One region of the Rhizobium sp. 10N414 genome, then DNA from elsewhere that is predicted to be linked to it. Evidence: predicted binding sites of a transcription regulator. Region 1 holds the regulator's gene; each other region holds the start of a gene.
What was found. Region 1 encodes HrcA, which represses chaperone genes, less so after heat shock. Its sites were predicted from a motif close to GTTAGCACTCNCNNNNNGNGAGTGCTAAC; they were not measured.

Region 1 (4,168 bases):
GCGCGTCCATGAACTGGTCATGATGGGCGGCGGCTTCTTCGAGGGTGGCAACATTACGCCGGCCGCCGAATTCAACATCTACGTGGATCCCGAGGCAGCCGACATCGTCTTCCGCTCCGGCGTTCCGATCGTGATGATGCCGCTCGACGTCACGCACAAGCTTCTGACACGCAAGGACCGCGTCAAGCGCATGGCTGATCTCGGCACACGCCCGGCCATCGCCATGGTCGAGATGCTGGAATTCTTCGAACGCTTCGATGTCGAGAAATACGGCTCGGACGGCGGCCCGCTGCACGACCCGACGGTTATCGCCTATCTGCTGAAGCCGGAGCTTTTCAAGGGGCGGACCTGCAATGTCGAGATCGAGGTGAAGTCGGAACTGACTGCCGGAATGACCGTCGTCGACTGGTGGCACGTGACCCACCGCAAGCACAATGCGCAGGTCATGCGCGATGTCGATGCGGACGGATTTTTCGATCTGCTGATCGAGCGTTTCGCCCGCATCTGATTTCGGATTGTTTGACGGGCGCCTGAGGGATCAGGCGTCCTTCTGGTCGAAAACCGAATTGGTTTCGGGTTCGACCAGCTTCGGTCCGCCCTTGGCGACGCCGACCATGGCCGGGCGCAGAACACGCTCGCCAATCGTGTAGCCAGCCTGAACGACCTGAACAACGGTGTTGTTCGGCACCTCAGGGTTCGGTACTTCGAACATGGCCTGGTGGAAATTCGGATCGAACTTCTGGCCAACCGGCTCCAGCTTTCGGACACCGTGGCGCTCGAGCGCCGCCAACATCGAGCGTTCCGTCATCTCGACACCCTCGATCAGCGTTGTCAGGCCGGTATCAGCGGCAGCCCTTGCTTCCTCCGGAATCGCATCGATGGCGCGACGCAGGTTGTCCGAAACGGCCAACATGTCGCGGGCGAAGCCAGCAGCCGAATAGGTCTTGGCGTCCTTGATTTCCCGCTCGGTGCGGCGGCGCAGGTTATCCATCTCGGCAGCAAGCCGCAGATAGCGGTCGCGCAGCTCTGCGTTCTCGCCCTTCAGAAGTTCCAGCGGATCGGGCTGTGCGGTGGCTTCGTTCTCGACGTTTGCGGCGGCGTCCGCTGCGGCTTCGGCCGCGGCTGCGTCAGGTCCGTTCTTCGTCGTTTCGTCAGTCATGACGTTCTCCGGTGATTGGTGTCTTTTAGGATGTGCCCGATATCGAGCTTTGACGGGCAAAAATCAAGTCTGCGTGACTGAAAAGCGCGCGATGCGGGGCAACTCATGCCGGGTTGAGCGAGAGGGCCAGCTTGACTTGCTCGCGCTAAAGTTCTTTTATTTTAGAGCTACCTAAACCTTTCTTGCTTCGGCCTAATCCTGGGTCAGGGAGCTGCTACCATGAGCGATCAGAAAAGCTATTCCGGGCGCTGCTTCTGCGGCGCCGTGGAGATTGTTGCTACCGGCGAACCGGTGGCGATGGGATACTGCCACTGTGCTTCCTGCCGGCATTGGTCCGCAGGGCCGGTCAATGCCTTCACGCTCTGGCAGCCGCAGGCTGTCCGGGTCACTAAAGGCGGAGAGCATGTCGAGGGCTATCAGAAGTCCGATACCAGCGTGCGGAAGTTCTGCGAGCTGTGCGGTGGGCATCTCTACACCGAGCACCCGACCTGGGGCGTCACCGACGTCTACGCGGCACTTCTGCCGGATCTCGACTACACCCCGGCGCTGCACGTGAACTATCAGGAGAGCGTGCTGCGCATTCGTGACGGCCTGCCCAAATATAAAGACATGCCCGCGGAGATGGGCGGCTCGGGCGACACGTTGCCTGAGTAGCCGCGCTACTTCGCGCCGCGTGACAGTCGGGTCATAAGCTGAGCGGTATAATCGACCATCGGGACGATGCGCGAGTAGTTGAGACGCGTCGGCCCGATCACTCCCACGGCACCGACAATGCGGTCGTCATCGTCACGATAAGGCGCAACGATCAACGACGAGCCGGAGAGCGAGAAGAGCTTGTTCTCCGAGCCGATGAAAATGCGCACACCTGGCCCGCTTTCGGCCAGATTGAGGAGTTCCAGCAAGCTGTCTTTTTTCTCGAGGTCGTCGAACAGCATGCGCAGGCGGTCGAGATCGTCGGCACCGGCGAGACCGGCGAGCAAATTGGCGCGGCCGCGAATGATGAGCTGAGCCGGTTTGCCTTCGTCCGCGCTGCCGGACCACACAGCGATGCCGCGCTCGACGAGATCCTGCGACAGCGTGTCGAGTTCGCGGCGGACATCGTCCTTCAGTCGGCTCAGCTGATTGCGCAGTTCCGGCAGCGTCTGGCCGGTCATATGCGCGTTGAGGAAGTTTGCGGCCTCGGTCAATTGCGATGATGTGACGCCTGCCGGAAGCTCGATGATGCGGTTTTCCACCTGGTCGTGATCGCCAACGAGCACCGCAAGCGCCTTGGTCGGCTCGAGGCGAATGAACTCGACATGCTTGAGCACAGGATCGCTTTTCGAGGTGATGACAAGTCCGGCGCCGCGCGAAATGCCCGAGAGCATTCGGCTCGCCTCGTTCATCATCAATTCCATCGGATTGTCGCGGCTTTCGGCGCGCACCTGCCGATCGATGTTGGCACGATCCTCGGCCGAGAGATCGCCCACCTGCATGAAGGCGTCGACGAAGAAGCGCAGGCCGATCTGCGTCGGCAGACGCCCGGAACTGACATGCGGTGAATAGATGAGGCCGAGTTCTTCCAGATCGCTCATCACATTGCGTACGGACGCCGGCGACAGCGACATCGGCAGGATTCGCGAAAGGTTGCGGGAACCGAGCGGTTCGCCCGTTTCCAGATAGCCCTCCACGATGCGGCGAAAGATTTCCTTGGAGCGTTCATCCAGCGCAGCCACTGCCTCTGAAACCGACGTCGATCTGAACTCCATGAAACCTTGCGTACCCGTGCTGACGATGATCCGACAAAATATAGCCAATCTCTCCGCAGCGGCAAAAGGGAAATTGCAAATGGACGCTGCCAATCGTAGAAGCTCTCAACACCATAGCACGCATGATCTACCCGAAGCCTGCTCACGCCTTCGGCACGATAATTAGGAGAATAGTATGCGGCCCTCAGGCAGAAAAACCGACCAGATGCGCAAGGTCTCTTTCGAGCGCAATTTCTCCAAGCACGCGGAAGGCTCCTGTCTGGTGAAGTTCGGCGATACGCATGTGTTGTGCACGGCGAGCGTCGAGGAAAAGCCGCCGGCATGGCTGCGCAACACCGGCAAGGGCTGGGTTACCGCCGAATACGGCATGCTGCCGCGCGCCACCGGCGATCGCATGAAGCGCGAAGCTGCGGCCGGCAAGCAGGGCGGTCGCACCCAGGAGATCCAGCGCCTGATCGGCCGCTCGCTGCGCGCCGTCGTCGACCTCAAGGAGCTCGGCGAGCGCCAGATCACCCTCGATTGCGACGTCATCCAGGCGGACGGCGGAACGCGCACCGCCTCGATCACGGGCGCCTGGATTGCGCTCTACGACTGCCTGAAATGGATGGAGAGCCGCAACATGCTCAAGGTCGAGCGCGTGCTCAAGGACCATGTCGCGGCCATTTCCTGTGGCATCTTCGCAAACCAGTCGGTCCTTGACCTCGACTATCTCGAAGACTCCTCGGCCGAGACCGACGCGAACTTCGTGATGACCGGCACTGGCGGTATCGTCGAAATTCAGGGCACCGCCGAAGGCACGCCCTTTACCGACGAGGAGTTCGCTTCGCTGATGACGCTCGCCAAGGGGGGCATTGCCGAACTCGTGGCGATGCAAAAGCAGGCGATCGCCGGATGAACGACGTGCTGGAAGGCATGCTGGAGACGGCGCTCTATGCTGAGGATCTCGACAAGGTCGAAGCCTTCTATGAAGGCGTTCTCGGTCTTTCGAAGATCTCGCGGAGCGGCAACCGGCATGTCTTCTTTCGCTGCGGCCCCGGCGTGCTGCTGATTTTCAATCCGAAAGAAACGATCAAGCCGCCCTCACCGACCGCGCTGCAGGTGCCGCCTCATGGCACAAGCGGTGCGGGACACGCCTGTTTCCGCGTCTCGGGCGAAAATCTCGATGCGATTGCCACCCGGTTGATGTCCGAGGGTGTCGCCATCGAATCCGAAGTCACCTGGCCGCAGGGCGGCCGATCGATCTATTTCCGCGATCCAGCGG
Region 2 (4,168 bases), on a different contig from region 1:
GCAACGGCGTGCTATGGCTTCGATAGCGCCGGCGCCGGAAATCCGACATCCTTAAGAATTGTGACTGTCCCTCATTCCCAAGGTCGTGCGTCGGGCAACCATCGACTGAATCATGGTGGGGGTTCAACCCTCCGCGAAACAGATCAAGCACGATCGCGGTCCCGGCACTCTAAGGCCGCCGCGCGTTCCGCGACGGTCGCGACAGAAAACGCCGCACCCATTCGGGCGCAACACATGTCTTATTTCACAGATCTACCGACCGTCCACGTCCTGAAAGGTCGCGGACTTGTCGTTTCAATCAGAAGTCCATGCCGCCTCCCGGCATCGGTGGGAGCGGTACATCCTTCTTCGGCTTCTCGGCGACCATTGCCTCGGTGGTAATCAGTAAACCGGCGATCGAGGCGGCGTCTTGCAGCGCGGTGCGAACGACCTTGACCGGATCGATCACGCCCTGATCGTAAAGATCGCCGAACTCGTTGGTCTGGGCGTTCCAGCCGTAGCCAAAATCGGTCGTCTCGCGCAGCTTGCCGACGATGATCGAGCCCTCGGCACCTGCATTCTCGGCGATCTGGCGCACTGGCGCCTCGATTGCACGGCGGACGATCCCGATGCCGTGCGTCTGGTCGGCATTCTCGGTCTGAACGCTATCCAGTGCTTTGACAGCTCTCAACAACGCCACACCACCGCCGGGCAGCACGCCCTCCTCGACGGCCGCGCGCGTGGCATGCATGGCGTCGTCGACACGGTCCTTGCGTTCCTTCACCTCGACCTCGGTCGAGCCGCCGACGCGGATGACGGCCACACCGCCGGCAAGCTTGGCCAGCCGCTCCTGCAGCTTTTCCCGATCGTAGTCCGACGTGGTTTCCTCGATCTGCGCCTTGATCTGTGCGACGCGGCCCTGGATCTCCGTCTTCGAACCAGCGCCGTCGACGATCGTCGTGTTTTCCTTCTCGACGACGACTTTTTTTGCGCGGCCAAGCATGGTGAGGGTCACATTCTCGAGCTTGATGCCGAGGTCTTCAGAGACTGCGGTGCCGCCTGTTAGGATCGCTATGTCCTCCAGCATCGCCTTGCGGCGGTCGCCAAAGCCTGGAGCCTTGACGGCAGCCACCTTCAGGCCGCCGCGCAGCTTGTTGACGACGAGCGTCGCCAGCGCCTCGCCTTCGACGTCCTCGGCAATGATAAGCAAAGGCTTCCCGGACTGAACCACGGCCTCGAGAACCGGCAGCAACGCCTGCAGGTTCGAGAGCTTCTTTTCGTGGATCAGGATGTAGGGTTCCTCGAGCTCAACCCGCATCTTGTCTGGGTTGGTGACAAAATAGGGCGAGAGATAACCACGGTCGAACTGCATACCTTCGACGACTTCCAACTCTGTCACCGCGGTCTTGGCTTCCTCGACGGTGATCACCCCTTCGTTGCCGACTTTTTCCATCGCTTCCGCGAGGAAACGGCCTATCTCGCTGTCGCCATTGGCCGAGATGGTGCCAACCTGGGAGATTTCGTCGTTCTTAGTGACTTTACGGGCGTTCCTCTTCAGTTCCTCGACCACAGCTTCGACTGCTTTGTCGATACCGCGCTTTAGGTCCATCGGGTTCATGCCCGACGCTACAGCCTTCGCACCTTCCTTGACGATCGCCTGGGCGAGAACTGTCGCAGTGGTAGTGCCGTCACCAGCGATGTCGCTGGTCTTCGAGGCAACTTCCCGCACCATCTGTGCGCCCATGTTCTCGAACTTGTCCTCCAGCTCGACTTCCTTGGCCACAGTGACGCCGTCCTTGGTGATCCGGGGCGCGCCGTACGACTTGTCGATAACGACATTGCGCCCCTTGGGGCCGAGCGTAACCTTGACCGCATTTGCGAGGATATCGACACCGGCCAGCATCTTCTCGCGGGCGTCGGAATGGAATTTCACTTCCTTGGCAGCCATTTTTCTGCTCCTTCCTCAGGCTAGAATTCCTTGTTAGAAGGCGGTATCGACCCTACGCCGCATTTCTCGCAGCGGCGTCCACCTCGATCACGCCCATCACATCAGATTCCTTCATGATCAGAAGATCCTCGCCATTGAGCTTGATCTCGGTGCCCGACCATTTGCCGAACAGGATGCGATCTCCCACTTTCACGTCGAGGGGTTGCAACTGCCCACTGTCGTCGCGCGCACCGGGGCCGGCGGCAACGACCTCACCTTCCTGTGGCTTTTCCTTCGCCGTGTCTGGGATAATGATGCCGCCGGCCGTCTTTTCCTCGGCCTCGATGCGGCGAACCAGGATGCGGTCATGCAAGGGACGGAACGTCATGTCGCTCTCCTCAGATTCAAGAGGTGCTCCGCGCAGCATTCGGAGCGAAGCCGACGCGGGACGCGCGATTCTTTCGCCATCGCGCGTAATTCGATCTGGTTTATGATCTTTGGAGTTTCAAGAGGCAGATTGACATTTTTAGCACTCTGGCCCGTCGAGTGCTAACCAGCGTGAAATGATACGGCTATTTCATGTCGGCGGCGGTTTGGAGTACACCTCCATCAAGGCCTTGCTCTGAGGCCGTTTGCGCGCAGATTTGAACTCGCCGATCACGTCATCGTCGAGGGCGCGACGCTCGAAAACGGGCTACTCGTCATCGATCTCAAAAAAGAAATACCTGAGGAGATGAAGCCACGTCGTATCGCCATTCAGTCCGAGACGACGAAGGCAGCTTCGAAGCAGATCGAAGGCGACAAAGGCCTAGCACGACAGAACTGTGCAACCATCGCCTGTTTGCACTAAGAAAGAGACAGAAACGGAAGAAAGGATGACAGCCATGAGTGTACGTGACCTGATCCCGTGGAGCCGTGGGAGCAGCCAGCTTCCGAGCACCTATCGCGGTGATGACATGGATCCATTCCTGTCACTGCACCGCAACGTCAACCGTCTGTTCGACGAAGTCTTTCGCGGCTTCGGCCCGCCATCGTTGTTCGGTGACACGGCGCCTTTCCATGGCACGTGGCCGCACGTGGAGATCGAAGAGAATGACAGCGAGATACGCGTAATAGCGGAGGTTCCGGGCATCGATTCAGACGAGATCGAGGTATTGGTGGGGGATGGCATGCTTACGCTTCGCGGCGAGAAAAAGTCGGAAACTGAGGACAAGGACCGCCGGTTCAGCGAGCGCTACTACGGGCGATTCGAACGGCGGCTGGCTCTTGACCGCCAGATCGATGAGGATAAGGTCGCCGCAACGTTCAAGAACGGTCTCCTCGCAGTAACGCTGCCGAAGACCGAAAAGGCGCGAGCCAATGTCAAGCGGGTCACCATCGACAGCACCAAATAATAACGGCCGCCACCGCAAGCCAGCCGGGTGTGGACGTGCCCGGCTGGGTTTGCTTGGGCAGTAAACGATGACGTCGATGAGGAACCCCTTGCACGAAAGGCGCGCGCCGCGAAACGTTGACGTCAATCGCCAAGGGCTGGCTGGCGCCGGGCTGGGCTCTCAAAGCTTCTAAGCCGTTGAATAACGTGACACCCGTTTCCGCGACAACCATTTGACCATGCCATAGGCCCAATGCGGCAACGAATCACAGCGTTCGCCCGAGGCCGAGATGATCTCGTCAGCGCGGACAACTTCCACCCGGATCGGTACTCTCAGATGTTAGCGAATCGGGCCGAACATTGTCCCTCCGAAATGCCACCGTTTCCCGGCGTACTCACAACCAGCAGACCCAGAATCGCTATCGCTAGTGCCTTCTTTGGCATTGTTCGCCAATCTAAACTTTAACTATTCACAGGCGGATCGGGTCGCCTACGAGCTGCAAGCAACACGCGCTTAGCTCCACGTCTAATGCCGATCCTGTGATCGAAGGCGGACGCCTATTCCTCCATCGGTAATCTCACCTTCACTCTGAAAGGTTATGCCTGCGGCCTCGAAGGTGAGCGTCAATAGACGAAGGTTGCTGTCGCGCATCTCTCCCCCTCTTTCGAATGCTCGAATGGATACCGCGCTGATCGAAGTCTTCTCGGCGAGGTCTTTCTGGGTCCAGTCGAGAAGCGCCCTAGCTGCGCGGCACTGAGATGGCTTGAGCATAAAACTTTCTATTTTCGCAAGTTGAGAGTTGAAAAAGAAACTTAAGCGTGCTAACTGGCTATAACTTATCTTTTGCGAAGCATCGTGGCAATGAAGCGCACGTGCGGCGGAGCTCATT
Region 3 (4,168 bases), on a different contig from region 1:
CGATCGACAGACATGCCAAATTTAGCTTTGGCCAGATGTCCGTTGCAGCAGCGACGGCGGGAACCGTCAATGCCAGCCCACCGATCCATGCGTTGATTGATGCGAGCAAAGACCCTTCGTAGCTCAGCACCCACGGGCAGACAAACAATACCGCTCCTGCCACGGCATTCACCGTGTTGAGTATTGCTAAAAGAGAAACCCGTTCTTCGACCTTCCCAAGACAAGACGGCGGCTGACATCGATGTTGGAAGATCGCGTGTATGCTTGGAACTATGTGCCACTCCTTCTGCCGACCGCTCCGAACATCCATAGACATCCTATCTCGGCAAGGCTTCCTGGCGGCGTCTGTCGGGTGCATCGGAACGTCTCGCAGCGAGGAGCGGCGGTCTGATTCCATACGAAAGGTGGTCATTGATCCTGTCGCTCTGCTGCCGCGCCATGCCCCTTCGAGCCGTTAGCCCTCCGGAGATCTGTCGCCGAATGCGGTGGCCCGCCTTTCTGAAGTCGTCGACCAGCCGGATCTGCATGCGGGCGTAATCGGCATCGGAGCCACACCGGCTGCCGAAGTCCGAGGCATTTCGTTGAGGGGCTGGCTCTCTAACACGCCCCGCGGCGTATAGGTGGTCTTGAACCGCCTGATAGCGCCCACCCGCTAGCCCTTGCACGCCCCCGTCTCCAATCCTAAATTTTTGTTATTTGTCGTTGGTAGGAAAAGGAGGAAAAAATGCCGACGTCAGATATCCTTTGGAGTAGTCCCGTAAATGTTCGGCTTCCGAATGGTACTGAGAAGTCGTTCCAAAGTATCCACGACACCTTGGACTTTCTTGAAAACGAATGGCCCAAGGTACACGGTGCGTATCACGACGCAGCAGTAGCGAGTTGCCGAAACGCCCTCGGGCGACAGACTCCTCCCGCGGTCAGCAAAGAGCTTTTCCTCGCGGCATGCCTGGAAGCAGGCCTTGCGGTTCGAGGCGGTAGCAGGCGAGCGAGCGGCCAACGCTTATCAGAAACCGCTCACCGACATTTCTGAATCCGACAAAGCTGGAACAAATACCGGCAACCGCACTTATCGGCCAGAGGCCATTCCCCTCGACCTTTCATAAGTCCAAATGCGTGCCCCGCTGTTCTCGCGGGGCCTTTTTGGGCGATGGCAATGCAAAAGAGATGTTCTTCATGGAGGATGTTGTGATGTCTCGCAAAAACTTCAGTCGCTACGATGAGCCCCTGAATTCCGACGACTTACGCAAATGCCAGGCAGTTTTGAATGCTATCTGCGGGGACTTCGGGATAGAGCCTGGATCCGAGGAAGCAGATCGCATCACCGCGATCACCATCGAGCTCTATCAACAGGGGGTACGCGACGTTGGACATCTGAAGCATATCGTCGATGCCGCGCGCGGCCTCGATCTCGGCGGAAATGGAAACAAGACGTAGCCTACCGCGCTTTGAGCTTCGCTCACGGCCTTCGGGGCGTGACCACTTAAGGAGCCCTGACCTTACGCCGCAGAACACGCGGGGCTCTTTTCCACACCGGCATCCGAAGTTTCGCACGCTCGCGTGACCGCCATAGGTGTGAGGAAGCATCGGCGGTTGAATTCAACCCGGCCGGTTGGTCGCGATCCGATCTGACGCTCCAAATCCGATGAAAATCGCATGCTTCGTCTCCGTTTCGCAACAGTCTGTAAGGTGGTGCAATTTTTTGCCGCCATCAACGAATTTTTGAACGCCAAATGCCAGGTTTCTTGTTTCTTTCCAGCATGTTAGCACCCGCATTTGAAGAGTGCTTATTTTTTGTTTTGACCTCTTGAAATCGAAAAATCGCAAAACCAGATCATTTTGCGCAAAACGCTCGAACGAGGTTTTGCCCCCGCCCGGACCGGTCATCCGGTCCGGCGGGGAACAACGTCATCATTGTTTGTCCATCGGAGGAAAACATGTCGTTCCGACCGCTTCATGATCGCATTCTTGTCCGCCGGGTTGAGTTCGAAGAGAAAACCAAGGGCGGCATCATCATTCCAGATAGCGCCAAGGAAAAACCGCAGGAAGGCGAGGTCATCGCCGTTGGCCCTGGCGCGCGCAACGATGCCGGCCAGATCCAGGCGCTCGACGTCAAGGCCGGTGATCGCATCGTGTTCGGCAAGTGGTCCGGCACCGAGATCAAGATCAACGGCGAGGACCTGCTGATCATGAAAGAAAGCGATGTCATGGGCATCATCGAAGTCCCGGCAGAGCAGAAGCAGGCCGCCTGAAGGCCGACCGATCAGTTAAATTAGCTGCCTATTGAGGAGTTAAAGAAATGGCTGCGAAAGAAGTCAAGTTCCACACCGATGCCCGTGAACGCATGCTGCGTGGGGTCGATGTGCTTGCCAATGCTGTGAAGGTGACGCTTGGGCCGAAAGGCCGCAACGTCGTGATCGAAAAGTCCTTCGGCGCGCCGCGTATAACCAAGGACGGCGTTTCGGTCGCCAAGGAAATCGACCTGGAAGACAAATTCGAAAACATGGGCGCCCAGATGCTGCGCGAAGTGGCATCCAAGACCAACGATCTCGCTGGCGACGGCACAACGACCGCGACGGTGCTTGCCCAGGCAATCGTCAAGGAAGGCGCCAAGGCGGTGGCGTCGGGCATGAACCCGATGGACCTGAAGCGCGGCATCGACATTGCCGTCGACGCCGTGGTCAAGGAACTGAAGACCAACGCGCGCAAGATCTCCAACAATTCGGAGATCGCCCAGGTCGGTACGATTTCGGCCAATGGCGACGAAGAGATCGGCCGTTACCTTGCCGAGGCAATGGAAAAGGTTGGCAATGAGGGCGTCATCACCGTCGAGGAAGCCAAGACGGCCGAAACCGAACTTGAAGTCGTCGAAGGCATGCAGTTCGATCGCGGCTATCTTAGCCCTTACTTTGTGACCAATGCCGACAAGATGCGGGTCGAGTTCGAGGATCCTTATATCCTCATCCACGAGAAGAAGCTTTCGAACCTGCAATCGATGCTGCCGGTTCTCGAAGCTGTCGTCCAATCCGGCAAACCGCTCCTCATCATCGCTGAAGACGTCGAAGGCGAGGCTCTCGCCACCCTCGTCGTCAACAAGCTGCGTGGTGGCTTGAAGATCGCCGCCGTCAAGGCACCGGGCTTCGGCGACCGCCGCAAGGCTATGCTGGAAGACATCGCCATCCTGACGGGCGGCACTGTCATTTCCGAAGACCTCGGCATCAAGCTGGAGAACGTGACGCTGAACATGCTTGGCCGCGCCAAGAAGGTCGCGATCGAGAAGGAGAACACGACGGTCATCGATGGCGTCGGTTCCAAGGCCGAGATCGACGGCCGCGTTGCGCAGATCCGCGCCCAGATCGAGGAAACCACCTCCGACTACGATCGCGAGAAACTGCAGGAACGCCTCGCCAAGCTCGCCGGCGGCGTTGCCGTCATCCGCGTCGGTGGCTCGACGGAAGTCGAAGTGAAGGAGAAGAAGGACCGCGTCGACGACGCGTTGCATGCTACCCGTGCGGCCGTCGAGGAAGGCATTCTGCCGGGCGGTGGCGTGGCGTTGCTGCGAGCCGTCAAGGCCCTCGACAATCTCAACACGGCCAACCAGGACCAGCGGGTCGGCATTGAGATCGTGCGTCGCGCGATCGAGGCGCCGGTGCGCCAGATCGCCGAGAATGCCGGCGCAGAAGGTTCGATCATCGTCGGCAAGCTGCGCGAGAAGTCCGACTTCTCCTACGGCTGGAACGCCCAGACCGGCGAGTATGGTGATCTCTACGCACAGGGCGTCATTGACCCGGCCAAGGTCGTGCGCACCGCGCTTCAGGATGCAGCCTCCGTTGCCGGCCTGCTGGTGACGACGGAAGCCATGATCGCCGAAAAACCCAAGAAGGAAGCCGCTCCGGCGATCCCCGCTGGCGCCGGCATGGACTTCTAGGTGGATCAGCCAGGCCCGCCCGTCGGGCGGGCCGTTCCCGGAGTGAGAAATGAATCCGACGTCTTCCCCAACAAAGGAGGAGGCGCGTTTGTGCGCGAGTGTCGTCAAGGAAATCTCCCAGACAAGGGGAGTTTCCAGAGACCCGGTCGCTATCGGAAAGTTAACCGTGCTGGTGGCGCGGCTCTTCAACAGCGGGCTGCGCGAACGCGATGATCTTATGTCAGCCGCCATGCGATCGTCCGA

Region 2: the regulator HrcA is predicted to act here: its motif matches at 2,432-2,460, upstream of groES (co-chaperone GroES).
Region 3: the regulator HrcA is predicted to act here: its motif matches at 1,760-1,788, upstream of AC1DE4_RS30785 (co-chaperone GroES).

The regions. Positions count from the first base shown of each region.
Region 1 covers NZ_JBFTIN010000001.1:292,240-296,407, forward strand. Annotated here, with positions in the region: gene AC1DE4_RS01460 (nucleoside hydrolase) at 1-508, shown strand, start outside; gene grpE (nucleotide exchange factor GrpE) at 539-1,159, opposite strand; gene AC1DE4_RS01470 (GFA family protein) at 1,379-1,813, shown strand; gene hrcA (heat-inducible transcriptional repressor HrcA) at 1,819-2,907, opposite strand; gene rph (ribonuclease PH) at 3,083-3,802, shown strand; gene AC1DE4_RS01485 (VOC family protein) at 3,799-4,168, shown strand, end outside.
Region 2 covers NZ_JBFTIN010000070.1:389-4,556, reverse strand. Annotated here, with positions in the region: gene groL (chaperonin GroEL) at 299-1,927, opposite strand; gene groES (co-chaperone GroES) at 1,980-2,294, opposite strand; partial or broken gene AC1DE4_RS30720 (Hsp20 family protein) at 2,508-2,756, shown strand; gene AC1DE4_RS30715 (Hsp20/alpha crystallin family protein) at 2,791-3,300, shown strand; gene AC1DE4_RS30710 (helix-turn-helix domain-containing protein) at 3,805-4,050, opposite strand.
Region 3 covers NZ_JBFTIN010000070.1:10,884-15,051, forward strand. Annotated here, with positions in the region: gene AC1DE4_RS30770 (SPW repeat protein) at 1-412, opposite strand, end outside; gene AC1DE4_RS30775 (DUF982 domain-containing protein) at 725-1,030, shown strand; gene AC1DE4_RS30780 (hypothetical protein) at 1,189-1,434, shown strand; gene AC1DE4_RS30785 (co-chaperone GroES) at 1,935-2,249, shown strand; gene groL (chaperonin GroEL) at 2,297-3,925, shown strand; gene AC1DE4_RS30795 (hypothetical protein) at 3,975-4,168, shown strand, end outside.